Regions from separate parts of the Comamonas sp. lk genome, predicted to be linked through region 1. Evidence: predicted binding sites of a transcription regulator. Region 1 holds the regulator's gene; the other holds the start of a gene.
The links. The regulator NrdR, encoded in region 1, represses ribonucleotide reductase genes. The targets are predictions, from matches to a motif close to CACNANATNTNGTG.

Region 1 (7,550 bases):
TGCTCTCGCCTGTAGAAGCGAACTGGCTGCCATTGAGTTCAAACGCCAGATGCGGCAGCACCTTGATTTCACGCTTGGAGGCCAGATTGCTGATGAAGGGAATGCTCAGCTGCAGCGCCTTGAGCTCGTGCTTGCGCTGCACGGCTTCGTCGTTGAGTTCGATACGGCCATCGCGCAGCGCAATGTTGTAGAGCGCAAATTCCATAGACTTGGAGGCCTCGTCCTTGGGCTCGGACAGCTTGGCGATCACATCGTCAATATCGAGCTTGCCCACGGAGTGCTGGGTAAGACGCAGCACGGGCGAGTCCACCTCCACCGCATCCAGCACCGGTGCCAGGCGAAACAGGGACTGGATGCTGGCATTCACAAAAATGCGCTTGATCTCCAGTTGTGGCTCTGCAGTTTTTTCAAGGACTTTTGAGCCTTCAGCGCTTTGTATATCTGCGCCATCAGCTACATTTTTTGTAGCTTTATCGATCACCAAATCATGCAAGCTAATGGCCATGGACCAGGGCGAGAACTCGATCTTGCCCACATGAACCTGGCGACCCAGCTTGGCCGAGGCTTGCTTTTCCAGCTGGCTCTTGGCCACGATAGGCAGCAGCGCCCACAAAAGCAGCCACAGCAGCAAAATTCCCAGAACAAGCCAGAGCAGGCGGCGTAGCAAACGATGCGTTGAAAGCAGCGGCATGAGTGTTTTTTTGAAAGACATGAACAAGGGGCTGCCCTCCAACCCCAGCAGCGCAAACAACGATAGCAAACATGGCAGTCAGCACATGCGATGGCGCAAATGTACTCTTGCCGCAGCGCAGCTTTCACGCCTCCATGAAAAACGCAAAACACTCTATATATAGAGAGCTGCATTTTTTCCATGGAAGTTCTATGGAAAGTCGGTACGCCGAGCCAGATTTTTCACACCATTCTTACCCACTCCGCAGTCGGCAATCAATGGCTTCAGCGGCCATGTCGAAGCGGGAATTTGGTGGGATGGGATGCTGTAAAAACAAGAAAGCCCGGAAGTGGCGAAACCAACTTCCGGGCCCTACGGCAAGTACCAGACTGTGCCGCTTTTCGCAGACAAGGAGGATAAAGTCCTTGCTGCTGGAAGCAAGAGATTGCTCCCGTGAGTGCCTCAGCGAAGATTACAAGCAACGTGACCAGAGCTCTCTGAAAGTGCCTTGGCTAGGTTTGCCTTTCCCTTTCTTTGGCGAACACCTGCAGTTTGCAGGCAGATTCACTATATCCGTGCAGGCAAAGGGTTACCAGCGTTTTTTCATTTTATTTCTCTTTTTTGATGCAAATAACGATGTGAGCGCATGCACCGCTTGCAGTGGTGATTTCCCGAAGACCCTCTTGTAAATTACTGTGCTTCCATACAGTTTTAATATTACTTTAAAATATTAAAACTATTTTTGTTAGTGTTGACTGATTATTAAGAGGACTCCTAGAATCCGCCAGCGCTCGAAAAGAGCGTTTTTTGTTTCCGCTGCCTCACGACTGAGCAGACCGACATACGCCTTCCGGACACTCCGGTCCAGGCGCTTTTAGTCGGCCCGCAGCAAAACCTCATTGAGGTCGTTGCCAACGGTAATTCGCCAACCCTCCAGGTTGCATAGCGATGCTCCGGGGCAGCCCTCCAGAAAGGACAAGCTATGCCAGCGTCAGAAAAATTGGTCGCCTCCGCGCGAACGTTGGGTCACAAAGTGGCCCATGGTTTTCTTGCTCTCACCCACAACGGTTTCGCCCTCCTGGGCTTGGCCGTGGCCATCTCGGCCTTGATTTTGATCTCCCGCCCCGATCTGCGGCTCGCTGGTGAAAGCCAGCTGCGCCAATGGTTGGATGCCCGCCAGCCCGTGATGGCCGAAGCTGAAGTTGCCGTCGAAGATGTGGGCACCACCATGGTCGCAGCCAGCGACCGGGCCACGGCCGCCAATCCCAAGAGCCTGCCCAAAGAGCAGGCTGCCGTAGCCTACTGGCTGAGCAAGAAGTACCGCGTGGCTCCCGAGCCGCTAGCGGCTCTGGTCAGCGAAGCCTACGCCCAGGGCAAGGCCAACAAGCTGGACCCCATGCTGATCCTGGCCATTATGGCCATTGAATCTAGCTTCAACCCCTTCGCCCAAAGCTCGGTCGGTGCCCAGGGCCTGATGCAGGTCATGACTTCGGTGCACACCGACAAGTACGAGAGCTTTGGCGGCCAGCATGCCGCTTTTGATCCCGTGACCAACCTCAAGGTCGGCGTCAAGGTCCTCAAGGACTGCATCGCCCGTGCCGGCTCCATCGAAGGCGGATTGCGTTACTACGTGGGCGCCGCCAATCTGCCCAGCGACGGCGGCTATGCAGCCAAGGTGCTGGCCGAACACCAGCGCATGCGCGCGGCCGTCGGCCTGCGCGGTGATTCTCTGCTGACAGCCAAGGCCGATGCACCCGCGCAAAAGGCCAAGGCCAATCCTTCGACACATGCCAAGGACACCATCACCTCTTCGGCCATCGATAGCCTGAGCCAGCCTTCAGCAGCGCTCGACAAGAACGTCGTCAAGCTGGCCCAAGCCAACGTAGGGCAAATGTAAGGCGTCTGCCTCTGCACCTGGGAGCTGGCCATGGCCAGCTCTTTTCATTGGTGCTACTCCAGTGCAGGCGGCTTTTGTGCAAATGCACAAAACGCAACAAAGCCCATGGACTTGCAGCGGGAGCTTGGGGAAAGCCCGGCCCGGCTCAGCTACACTAGCGGGTGTACGCAACTGGCGATAGGCGCAGAAATTTCTCTGCCGCTGACGTGGAAACCAGCAGACTGCAAGGTCTGTGAACCACCGGGGAGCGTACCGCCCAAGGTCGCAGCGATTGCAACCCGCAAGCGTTTCAGCCGTTCGCCTGGGCAGCCCTTGGCCTCAAGGGAATTTCAAGTTCACAGGACTGCCATGTTTCAACGCACCGATACCGTCGAGAAAGTCGACCCCGAACTGTTTGCCGCCATCCAGGCTGAAAACCATCGCCAGCAAGAGCACATCGAGCTGATCGCCAGCGAGAACTACTGCTCGCCCGCCGTGATGGAAGCCCAGGGCTCCCAGCTGACCAACAAGTACGCCGAAGGCTATCCAGGCAAGCGTTACTACGGTGGCTGCGAGCATGTGGACGTGGTCGAGCAACTGGCCATCGACCGCATCAAGCAAATCTTTGGCGCTGAAGCCGCCAACGTGCAACCCAATTCCGGCTCGCAAGCCAACCAGGCCGTGCTGATGGCGTTTGCCAAGCCCGGCGACACCATTCTGGGCATGAGCCTGGCCGAAGGCGGTCACCTGACCCACGGCATGGCGCTGAACATGTCCGGCAAGTGGTTCAAGGCCGTTTCCTACGGTCTGGACGCCAACGAAGCCATCGACTACGACAAGATGGAAGAGCTGGCGCGCGAGCACAAGCCCCGCATCATCGTGGCCGGTGCCTCTGCCTACGCTCTGCACATCGATTTCGAGCGCTTCGCCAAAATCGCCAAGGAAGTCGGCGCCATCCTGTGGGTGGACATGGCTCACTACGCAGGTCTGATTGCTGCTGGCGTCTACCCCAACCCCGTGCCCCACGCCGACGTGGTCACCACCACCACCCACAAGAGCCTGCGCGGCCCCCGTGGCGGCGTGATCCTGATGAAGGCCGAGCACGAGAAGGCGCTGAACAGCGCCATCTTCCCCGGCCTGCAAGGCGGCCCGCTGATGCACGTGATCGCCGGCAAGGCCGTGGCGTTCAAGGAAGCCCTGACTCCCGAGTTCAAGGCCTACCAGGAACAAGTGGTCAAGAACGCCAAGGTCATGGCCGATACGCTGACCGAACGCGGTCTGCGCATCGTTTCCGGCCGTACCGAAAGCCATGTGATGCTGGTGGACCTGCGCGCCAAGGGCATTACCGGCAAGGCTGCTGAAGCCGCTCTGGGTCTGGCTCACATCACTGTGAACAAGAACGCCATCCCCAACGACCCCGAGAAGCCATTCGTGACCAGCGGCATCCGCGTCGGCACTCCCGCCATGACCACCCGTGGTTTCGGCGAGGAAGAAACCCGCATCACCGCCAATCTGGTGGCCGATGTGCTGGACAACCCCAGCGACGAAGCCACTCTGGCTGCCGTACGTGAGAAGGTGGCTGCACTGACCGCCCGCTTGCCCGTTTACAGCAAGTAATCAAGGCCCTGCCGTTCTGTCATGAAGTGTCCCTTCTGCAATCACCCGGACACGCAAGTCGTTGAGACACGCGAGTCCGAAGACGGGGCCTTCATACGCCGTCGCCGCCGCTGCGGCGGCTGTGACAAGCGCTTTACCACCTACGAGCGACCCGAGGTCAGCTTTCCCACGGTGGTAAAAAAGGACGGCCGGCGCATTGAGTACGAGCGCGGCAAATTGCAGGGTTCTTTTCAGATTGCCTTGCGCAAACGCCCGGTGAGCACCGAACTCATCGATGCCGCCATTGAGCGCATCGAAGACAAGCTACTGAATCTGGGCACGCGTGAAGTGGTCTCCAGCCGCCTGGGCGAGCTGGTGATGGAAGAACTCAAGGGCATGGACAAGGTGGGCTATATCCGCTTTGCCAGCGTGTACCGCAGCTTCAAAGATGTGGACGATTTCACCAGCATCATGGATGAGGTGCGCAGTCCCAAGAATCCCAAGCCGCCCAAGAAATAAGCGCTCTGCCATACTCCGCCAAAGCCACCCTCGGGTGGCTTTGTTGTTTTTGCAATCGCAGCAAAAACAGAAGCGGGATGCGCTTGTCAGTCATGCAATTCAGTTTGAAACACACCTGAAGTGCAATGCAATCAAGCTCCATTAGCTTTTGATTCAATAGCAAATTCAATGAATGCGAGCTAAGACCCCGCTCCGTGCCCCACAAAGCACAACGCCAGCCCTGGCGATAGATGCCGGGGCTGGCGTGGATCCAAACTATCGAATTTTCAAGCATAGCGCAGGACCGGCTTGCAGCGCGCCATGCGGCGATTTACAGCTCAGGGCGCTGCAGCAGGAATCGGCTTCAGGCCCGAATCCACATCACCGCACTGGGCGCGGTGACGCAGCGCGTGATCCATCACCACCAGGGCCAGCAGCGCCTCGGCAATCGGCGCGGCGCGAATGCCCACGCAAGGGTCGTGGCGGCCCTTGGTGATGACCTCGGCGCTTTGGCCGTGCACGTCAATCGACTCGCGCGGCGTGATGATGGAGCTGGTGGGTTTGATGCCGATGCGTACTTCCAGATCCTGGCCGGTGCTGATGCCGCCCACAATGCCGCCCGCGTTATTGCTGCGAAAGCCCTCGGGGCTCAGCGAATCGCCATGGGTGGTGCCGCGCTGGGCCACGCTGTCGAAGCCCGCACCGATTTCCACGGCCTTGACGGCGTTCAGTCCCATCATGGCGTAGGCAATATCGGCATCCAGTCGGTCATACAGGGGCTGGCCCAGGCCCACGGGCATGTTGCTGGCGTTCACGCGCAGAGCCGCACCGCAGGAGTCGCCGGACTTGCGCAGCTGCTCCATGTATTCCTCGTACTGGCTCACATCGGCCACGGGCGCGAAGAAAGGGTTGTGGGGCACATGCTCCCAGCTTTCAAAGCCTATGGGCAGCTCGCCGATCTGCGTCATGCAGGCTTTGAACTCGGTGCCGAATTTTTCCTTCAGCCACTTCTTGGCCACGGCACCGGCTGCCACCGTGGGCGCCGTCAGCCGTGCCGAGGAGCGACCGCCACCGCGTGGATCGCGGATGCCGTACTTCTGAAAATAGGCATAGTCGGCATGGCCGGGCCTGAAGCTTTGCGCGATATTGGAGTAATCCTTGCTGCGCTGATCCGTGTTGCGGATCAGCAGCGCAATCGGCGTGCCCGTGGTCTTGCCCTCGTACACGCCCGAGAGAATCTCGACCGCATCGGGTTCGTTGCGCTGGGTCACGAACTTGCTGGTTCCGGGACGGCGGCGATCCAGATCCCACTGGATATCTGCCTCGCTCAGCGCCATGCCCGGAGGGCAGCCGTCAATCACACAGCCAATGGCCGGACCGTGAGATTCACCAAAATTCGTAACCGTGAAAATTGTGCCAAAGGTATTGCCGCTCATAGACTGCGGATTATCGTTGATGTGGCGGCCCGGGTGCCGCAGCCGCCTTCTTGCTTCGGCATTGCTGGCTTGTCCTGCCCTCGCTCCAAGGCAAAAACCCGTCCCCCTATCACCCGCGCTTGCCGCGCCGCTTACCAGCGCGCCTCATCCGTGCCCGGCGGCACCGATGGCCTGTCCCAGGCCGCAGGCGTGCGCAAAAACTGCGCGCAATGGCGCACGGCCTGCAGTTGGCCGAAGCCGCTGTCCAGCGTTTCCAGATACGGCGTGATATCGGGCTTTTCCTCTTTCCATTGCGGCTGCTCCACACGCCCCAGGCTGCGCAACCAGTGCGCCACACCTGCCAGAGTGACGCGCACCCGCCAGCTGCCGCCCTCCCGGGCCTGGCGCAGCAAGGCCGCCTGTACGCCAAAAGCCAGCAGAAAGCCCGCCCCATAGTCCAGCGCCTGCATGGGCAGGACTTGCGGCTTGGCCAGACCACGGGTCGCCGCTTCATCGGCGTTGATGCCGGTGGCCGTCTGCACCAGCGAATCAAAACCACGCCGCCCGGCCCACGGGCCTTGCCAGCCGTAGGCGCACAACTCACCCACCACGATGCCGGGGCGCAGCTGCGCCAGCTGCTCCGCACCAAAGCCCTTGGCCGCCAGCGCACCGGGGCGGTAGGCCTGCATGAAGACCTGGGCCTGGCCTAGCAAAGCCGTCAACACCTCCCGGCCTTGCGCAGTCTCCAGATCCACATGGGCCGAGCGCTTGCCGCGGCTGGTGTCGGCAATGGCATCGATATTGGGCAGATTCGGGCTGTTGATCAGCATCACCTGTGCGCCATAGGCTGCCAGCGTGCGCCCGGCCACGGGGCCGGCCAGAATGCGCGTCAAATCCAGCACCTTGAGACCTGCCAGAGGCCGCTGCTCGGCACCCAGCGCTGGCCAAGCCATGGGCGGTGCGTCGCCCACGCGCTCAATCGCCACCAGGGGCTGGGCGGCGATGACGGCCGCATGACCCAGAGCCTGCCATGCCTCGTGGCTGCGCGATGCGGCAATCGGCAGGCCTTGCTGCGCCGCCGCCGCTTCAAAACGCTCTGCACTCCACTGCTGCAGCGCCTGCTCCACGGCGGCCCTGGGCGTGTCCGGCCCAGGCGCCAGGCCCAGCAGCGCCAGCGCGCCATCGCGGTGATGCTCGAAATTGGCATGAATACGCACCCAGCCTGGTGCCCCCACCGCCGCGCCGCAGGCATAGAGACCGGAGATGGGCGACCAGAGGTCGGGTTGCAGGCCATCAAGCAAAAAATAGCCGCTGCTTTCAAACGCCGCGTGCTGGGCGCTGATAGCCACGGTTTGCGCAGGCTGGCTGCCGTCGCGCCAGCCGCCGATCTCGGTCGCCATCAAGGCCGCAGCGCCCACGCTGGCCTGCACCAGATCGGCCGCCGCAAAGCTGGCGGCAAAGCCCTGGGCCTGGCCCGTCAGCTGCGCGCGCTGCA
Region 2 (7,550 bases), on a different contig from region 1:
TACTGGAGGCCGAATTCTTTGGCGCCCGCAAAGGCTCTTATACCGGCGCCACCCAGGACAGGCCCGGCTACTTTCAGGCCGGCCAGGGCGGCACCCTGTTTCTCGATGAAATCGGCGATCTGCCGCTGGCCATGCAAGCCAAGCTACTGCGCGCCATACAGGAGCGCAAGGTTCGCCCTCTGGGCAGCACCCAGGAGGAAGCAGTGGACGTGCGCATCGTCAGCGCCACCCACCGTGATCTGGCTGCCGATGTGCAAAGCGGGCGCTTTCGCCAGGATTTGTACTACCGGCTCAATGTGATCGAGATTGCGTTACCGCCGCTGCGCGAGCGCCGCGAAGACCTGCCGGCCCTGTGCCGCACCCTGCTGACAAGGCTGGCCCGCGAATCCCAGATGCCCGAGCCCGAGCTGGATGCCACCAGCCTGGCCCAGATCGCCCAGCTTCCCTTGCCGGGCAATGTGCGCGAACTGGAGAACGTGCTGCACCGAGCCATCGCCCTGGGCGACGAAGGGCCGCTGCGCATTCCCGAGCAAGCCTTGGCCGCTGCAGCAGCCGAAATGGCAATCGCCCTTGAGAAAAACGGTACACAGCCAGCCGCCAACGGCTTCACCCCGCCACCGCCACCACCGGGCGTGACCACCGCCGCGCCCCTTACCTCGCCTGAACCCGCATCCGACGACCTGCCTGACGATCTGCAGTCGTGGCTGGACAACCAGGAGCGCGCTATTTTGGAGCGCGCCTTGCAGGACCACGGCTTCAACCGCACGGCCACGGCCGCCAAACTGGGCATCAGCCTGAGACAAATCCGCTACCGCATCGAGCGTCTGGGCATCAGCTTGCCCGGCGATGGCACACGCGGCGACTCCGAAAGCCCGGACCATGACCGCAGCAATCCATAAGTCCTCGCCCGGCTGCTGGAAAAAAGGCTGGCTAGACAGCGCTCGCCACCTGCCTTCACCCAACTACGGCTTGCGCCCGCCGGGGGCCGATATTGATCTGGTGGTGCTGCACTCGATCAGCCTGCCTCCCGGCCAGTACGGCACAGGCGCCGTGCAGCAGCTCTTCACCAACCAGCTCGACTGGGACGCCCACCCTTACTACCAGGGCATTCGCGGCCTGGAAGTGTCCTCGCACTTCTTTATTACCCGGCTTGGCGAGATCTGGCAGTTCGTCAGCTGCGACGACCGTGCCTGGCACGCAGGCGTTTCTCAATGGCGCGGGCGCGAGCGCTGCAACGACGACTCCATCGGCATAGAGCTGGAGGGCCTGGAAGGCCTGACGTTTGAAGCTGCACAGTACCAGGCCCTGGATCGCCTGTGCCAGGCCATAGGCGCGCACTACCCCGTGCGCCATATCGCCGGCCACGAGCACATAGCCCCGGGCCGCAAACAGGATCCGGGCAGCGGCTTTGACTGGCAGAGATTGCGGCAAAGCTTGCATGCAGGCCACGCGACCAGTGTCTGGGAATTCCCCTCCCTGGTCTGAGACGCGGCCTGAACGCACAATCGTAAAGCCAACAGCACTCTTAAATCAGGAGCAAGCAGCGCTTTTGCTTCTTTGGGTTTAAGTCGAAAACAGCCTGAACCTCTTTCATGGCTGCGCTTACCGCTATCTTTTATGCCTTCCGGCATGCCTACCATGCGGGCGAACAGCTGCACGCCCCTAGCAGGCTCTTCGCTTTACGGTCGGATTCACCGGCATTCTCCGTACTGTCAATAGCGTCTTGGCCTAGCCTGTCGCCTGATGCAAACACATGAATTTTTTACAAATTTTCCAGCCAGGCCGCCAAGCGCCGCAAAGCACGGAAATACGGGGGTTTGCAGCCGTAATCGGGTGCCCGCCACCAGCATCTGAGCGCCGTGAATCACGGTGATTTCAGGCATTCAGCCACCCTGTTCAATTCAACAGCGATACACTACCGGTAGTGTTTGAAAGCGCCTCAGACCCCATATCTAGTGTTTACAACTTGTGCACACCCTGTGCAAACCATGTGTAAACCGAAGCGCTGATCCGTATCCTTGAGGGCCTGCCACCTGTGCAGGCCGCTGCCTGCCTTATCCACATTTCGATCCAGAGGAAACTTATGCAAGAAGTGCTGAATCCCCTGTCTTCTGCCGCGCAAACTGGCGCCGCAAACGCATCCTTTGCGACTGCTGACAACTACCAAATCATTCGCCGCAATGGCGACGTAGTGCCTTTTGCCCCCCAGAAGATCGCCATCGCCCTGACCAAGGCCTTCCTGGCCGTGCGCGGTGCCCAGGGAGCTGCATCCGCCAGCGTGCGCGACACCGTCAATGAATTGACCGAAGCCGTGGTGCGTGCCCTGCTGCGTTCGCGCCCCGAAGGCGGCACCTTCCATATCGAAGACATTCAGGATCAGGTCGAGCTGGGCTTGATGCGCGGTGGTCACCACGATGTGGCCCGCGCCTATGTGCTGTACCGCGATCGCCGCAACCAGGAACGTGCCGAGCAAAAGAAGGCTGCCGAAGCTGCTGCCATTGCCGCTGCCGCTCCCGCACCCTCGCTGCATGTGATGGACAACGGCCAGCGCGTGCCCCTGGACCAGCAGCGCATGCTGGCGCTGATCGAGTCGGCCTGCCGCAACCTCAATGCTGACATCCAGGCTGCCCCCATCGTCGCCGAGACGCTGCGCAACCTCTATGACGGCGTGCCCCTGGCCGAGGTGTACAAGGCCTCCATCCTCGCAGCCCGCACGCTGATCGAGAAAGACCCCGACTACACCTACGTCACCGCCCGCCTGCTGCTGCACACCATCGTGCGCGAAGTCATGGGCCGCGACGTGCAACCCGAGGAAATGCCAGCGGCCTATGCCGAGTACTTCCCCGGCTTTGTGCAAAACGGCGTGGACAACGAGCTGCTCAACCCCGAGCTGCTCCAGTACGACCTGCCCCGCCTGGGCGCTGCCCTGAAGGCCGAGCGCGACCAGCAGTTCGACTACCTGGGTCTGCAGACGCTGTATGACCGCTACTTCCTGCACGTCCGCAAGACACGCATCGAGCTGCCTCAGTCCTTCTTCATGCGCGTAGCCATGGGCCTGGCGCTCAATGAACAGGATCGCAACGCCCGCGCCATCGAGTTCTATGAACTGCTGAGCTCCTTCGACTTCATGTCGTCCACGCCCACGCTGTTCAACAGCGGCACGCTGCGCTCGCAGCTGTCGAGCTGCTATCTGACCACCGTGCCCGACGACCTGGGCGGCATTTACGACGCCATCAAGGAAAACGCTCTGCTGTCCAAGTTTGCCGGCGGCCTGGGCAATGACTGGACGCGCGTGCGTTCTCTGGGTGCCCGCATCAAGGGCACCAACGGCGAATCGCAAGGCGTGGTCCCCTTCCTGAAGGTTGTCAACGACACGGCCGTGGCCGTGAACCAGGGCGGCAAGCGCAAGGGCGCCGTCTGCACCTACCTGGAATCGTGGCACCTGGACATCGAAGAATTCCTGGAACTGCGCAAGAACACCGGCGATGACCGCCGCCGTACCCACGACATGAACACGGCCAACTGGATTCCAGACCTGTTCATGAAGCGCGTGTTGGAAAAAGGCCAGTGGACCCTGTTCTCGCCTTCCGACGTTCCCGATCTGCACGACCTGTTCGGCGCCGAGTTCGAAAAGGCTTACACCGCCTACGAAGCCAAGGCCGCCAAGGGCGAGCTCAAGCTGCACAAGACGGTTCCTGCCACCGACATGTGGCGCAAGATGCTCTCGATGCTGTTCGAGACCGGCCACCCCTGGATCACCTTCAAGGACCCTTGCAACATCCGCTCGCCCCAGCAGCACGTGGGCGTGGTGCACTCGTCCAATCTGTGCACCGAGATCACACTGAACACCAGCGACACCGAAACTGCGGTCTGCAACCTGGGCTCCGTGAATCTGGTTCAGCACATCAAGGACGGCAAGCTCGACCATGACAAGCTGCGCAAGACCGTGACCACGGCCATGCGCATGCTCGACAACGTGATCGACATCAACTACTACGCCGTGCAAAAGGCCAAGGACTCCAATCTGCGCCACCGCCCCGTGGGCCTGGGCCTGATGGGCTTCCAGGACTCGCTGTACGAAATGCGCACGGCCTATGCCAGCGACGGCGCTGTCGAGTTTGCCGACCAGGCCATGGAAGCGATCTGCTACTACGCTTACTGGGCTTCGACCGAGCTGTCCAAGGAGCGCGGCACTTACTCTACCTTCAAGGGCTCGCTGTGGGATCAGGGCATCCTGCCTCTGGACACTCTGAACCTGCTGGAAAAAGCCCGCGGCGGCTATGTGGAAGTGGACCGTTCGGCTCAGCTGGACTGGGACGCTCTGCGCGCCAAGATCGCCAAGGACGGCATGCGCAACAGCAACTGCGTGGCGATTGCGCCTACGGCCACCATCTCCAACATCGTGGGCGTGGATGCGTCGATCGAGCCTTCGTTCGGCAACCTGTCCGTGAAGTCCAACCTGTCCGGCGAATTCACCGTCATCAACCAGTATCTGGTGCGTGACCTGAAGCGCCTGGGCCTGTGGGATGACGTCATGGTCATGGACCTCAAGCACTTTGACGGCTCTCTGCGCGCCATCGACCGCGTGCCCGAAGAGATCAAGAGCCTGTACGCCACCGCGTTTGAAGTGGAACCCCAATGGCTGGTGGAAGCCGCTGCACGCCGCCAGAAGTGGATTGACCAGGCCCAGAGCCTGAACATCTACATGGCCGGCGCATCGGGCAAGAAGCTCAACGACACGTACATGCTGGCATGGCAGCGTGGTCTCAAGACCACCTACTATCTGCGCACCACCAGCGCGACCCAGATTGAAAAATCGACGGTTCAAAGCCGCACGCTGAATGCCGTGTCCTCTGCCGCTCCGGCAGCTGCCCCCGCAGCCAAGCCCGCAGTGAGCGCACTGGAAGCGGCCGCTGCCGCTGCCCGTGCCCAGGCGCCTGCCACGGACATCAAGTTCTGCGCGATTGACGACCCAGGCTGCGAAGCCTGCCAGTAAAGGAGCGTTTGTAAACAGTACGTAAGACCCTCACCGGGTCTTACGCCCGGCGAGGATGTCATCACTTAACGAGTTTTTTGATGAGCTTCGACTCCCGCACCGTTTGCATTGCACTCCTTGTACTAATTGCGCTTGCCGCAATTTGGCAACCCGAAATTTTCGGATTTAACGAAAAAACAGAGCAGACGTTTTACGCCTTGATGGCGGCACTCAAAGCCGACAAGAGTAAGCGTTAAAAGCTCAACATTGCTACGGATCCCAAGGGATCTGTAGCGCTTTGGAGAAGATATGCTGTCTTTTGACGACGACACCTTTGCCCCTTCCGCTGCCAGCGCCGAAGCCGGCACGTCCACCAGTACCCACAAGCGTGTGAATGCTGCCGACAAGCGCATCATCAACGCCAAGACCGATGTGAACCAGCTGGTTCCGTTCAAGTACAAGTGGGCCTGGGAAAAGTATCTGGCCACCTGCGCCAACCACTGGATGCCCCAGGAAGTGAACATGACGCGCGACATCGCGTTGTGGAAGGACCCCAATGGCTTGACCGAAGACGAGCGCCGCATCGTCAAGCGCAACCTCGGCTTTTTCGTGACGGCCGATTCCCTGGCCGCCAACAACATCGTGCTGGGCACCTACCGCCACATCACGGCGCCCGAATGCCGCCAGTTCCTGCTGCGCCAGGCCTTTGAAGAAGCCATCCACACCCACGCCTACCAGTACATCGTGGAATCGCTGGGCCTGGATGAATCGGAAATCTTCAACGCCTACAACGAAGTCAAATCCATTCGTGACAAGGACGAGTTCCTGATCCCTTACATCGAGGCGATCATGGACCCCAACTTCAACACCGGCACGCCCGAAAACGACCAGACCCTGCTCAAGAGCCTGATCGTCTTTGCTTGCCTGATGGAAGGTCTGTTCTTCTACGTGGGCTTCACGCAAATTCTGGCCCTGGGTCGCCAGAACAAGATGACGGGTGCGGCCGAGCAGTACCAATACATCCTGCGCGACGAATCCATGCACTGCAATTTCGGCATCGATTTGATCAACCAGCTCAAGCTCGAAAATCCGCACCTGTGGACTGCCGAGTTCAAGCAGGAAATCAATGCGCTGTTCCGCAAGGCTGTGGAGCTCGAATATCAGTACGCAGAAGACACCATGCCACGCGGCGTGCTCGGCATGAATGCGTCGATGTTCAAGGGCTATCTGCGCTACATCGCCAACCGTCGCGCCACACAAATTGGTTTGGAAGAACTCTTCCCTGGCGAAGAAAATCCCTTCCCCTGGATGAGCGAAATGATCGATTTGAAGAAAGAACGTAACTTCTTTGAGACACGAGTGATCGAGTATCAGACCGGAGGCGCACTTTCTTGGGATTAATTGCTTCTTAGCAGGCACAATGCGAGTCATGACTTGCTTCACTTCATTGCTACTAAAAATGCGTATTGAGGTTGAAGCGGATCCGTGTTCATTGCGATGCGTCACTCCACATCGCCTTGAATCGCTTCTCAGCTGAAAAGTTGCGAAGCGTTTTATGCAAATCAACTAAGGAGAAAATGATGGCAACTGCGAAGAAGACGGCCGCCAAGGCCACGACCGAGAAAAAAGTGTCTGCAAAAAAGGCGGCCGCGCCCAAGACTGAAGCCGTGAAGAAGGCTGCACCCGTGAAGGCCGCTGCGCCCAAGAAGGCTGCAACCAAGACCACGGCCGTCAAGGCCGCCGCGCCCAAGAAGGCTGCGACCAAGACTGTGGCTGCCAAGGCTGCTGCACCTGCTCCCAAGAAGGCTGCAACCAAGACTGTGGTTGCCAAGGCTGCTGCACCTGCTCCCAAGAAGGCTGCTACCAAGGCTGTGACCACCAAGGCCGCTGCTGCACCCAAGAAGGCCGCCACCAAGGCTGTGACCGCCAAGGCCGCTGCCGCGCCCAAGAAGGCCGCTACCAAGGCTGTGACCGCCAAGGCCGCGGCTGCGCCCAAGAAGGCCGCCACCAAGGCTGTGACCGCCAAGGCCGCCGCTGCGCCCAAGAAGGCCGCCACCAAGGCTGTGACCGCCAAGGCCGCTGCTGCGCCCAAGAAGGCCGCTACCAAGGCTGTGACCGCCAAGGCCGCTGCTGCGCCCAAGAAGGTCGCTACCAAGGCTGTGACCGCCAAGGCCGCCGCTGCGCCCAAGAAGGCCGCCACCAAAGCTGTTACCGCCAAGGCCGCTGCTGCGCCCAAGAAGGCCGCTACCAAGGCTGTGACCGCCAAGGCCGCTACTGCACCCAAGAAGGTCGCCACCAAGGCTGTGACTGCCAAGGTTGCAGCTCCCAAGAAGGCCGCGACCGCCAAGGCTGCTGCCCCCAAGAAAGCTGTGACTGCCAAGGCTGCCGCACCCAAGAAGGCTGCTGCCAAGAAAGCGGCTACGGCCCCTGCCCCTGCAGCAGAAGCTCCAGCACCTATCGCTCAGACCAAGCTGGCACCTCAGGCTGCATGGCCCTTCCCCACAGGCAACAAGCCCTAAGCAATCGGTTGACTGCTCGGCACTCAAAAAAAGCCCGGCCTCTTGCGAGAGCCGGG

Region 2: a site for NrdR is predicted at 1,945-1,958, ahead of EAO39_RS20190 (ribonucleoside-diphosphate reductase subunit alpha). Genes of this name have one in related genera too.

What each region holds. Positions count from the first base shown of each region.
Region 1 is NZ_UOOB01000001.1:3,574,348-3,581,897, forward strand. Features, by position in the region: gene EAO39_RS16300 (DUF748 domain-containing protein) at 1-691, opposite strand, end outside; gene EAO39_RS22715 (hypothetical protein) at 1,096-1,359, shown strand; gene EAO39_RS16305 (lytic transglycosylase domain-containing protein) at 1,653-2,567, shown strand; ZMP/ZTP riboswitch at 2,725-2,881, shown strand; gene glyA (serine hydroxymethyltransferase) at 2,916-4,163, shown strand; gene nrdR (transcriptional regulator NrdR) at 4,185-4,661, shown strand; gene aroC (chorismate synthase) at 4,979-6,076, opposite strand; gene EAO39_RS16325 (CoA transferase) at 6,208-7,550, opposite strand, start outside.
Region 2 is NZ_UOOB01000002.1:298,022-305,571, forward strand. Features, by position in the region: gene EAO39_RS20180 (sigma-54 dependent transcriptional regulator) at 1-899, shown strand, start outside; gene ampD (1,6-anhydro-N-acetylmuramyl-L-alanine amidase AmpD) at 880-1,485, shown strand; gene EAO39_RS20190 (ribonucleoside-diphosphate reductase subunit alpha) at 2,084-4,996, shown strand; gene EAO39_RS22780 (hypothetical protein) at 5,077-5,232, shown strand; gene EAO39_RS20195 (ribonucleotide-diphosphate reductase subunit beta) at 5,285-6,376, shown strand; gene EAO39_RS20200 (hypothetical protein) at 6,553-7,494, shown strand.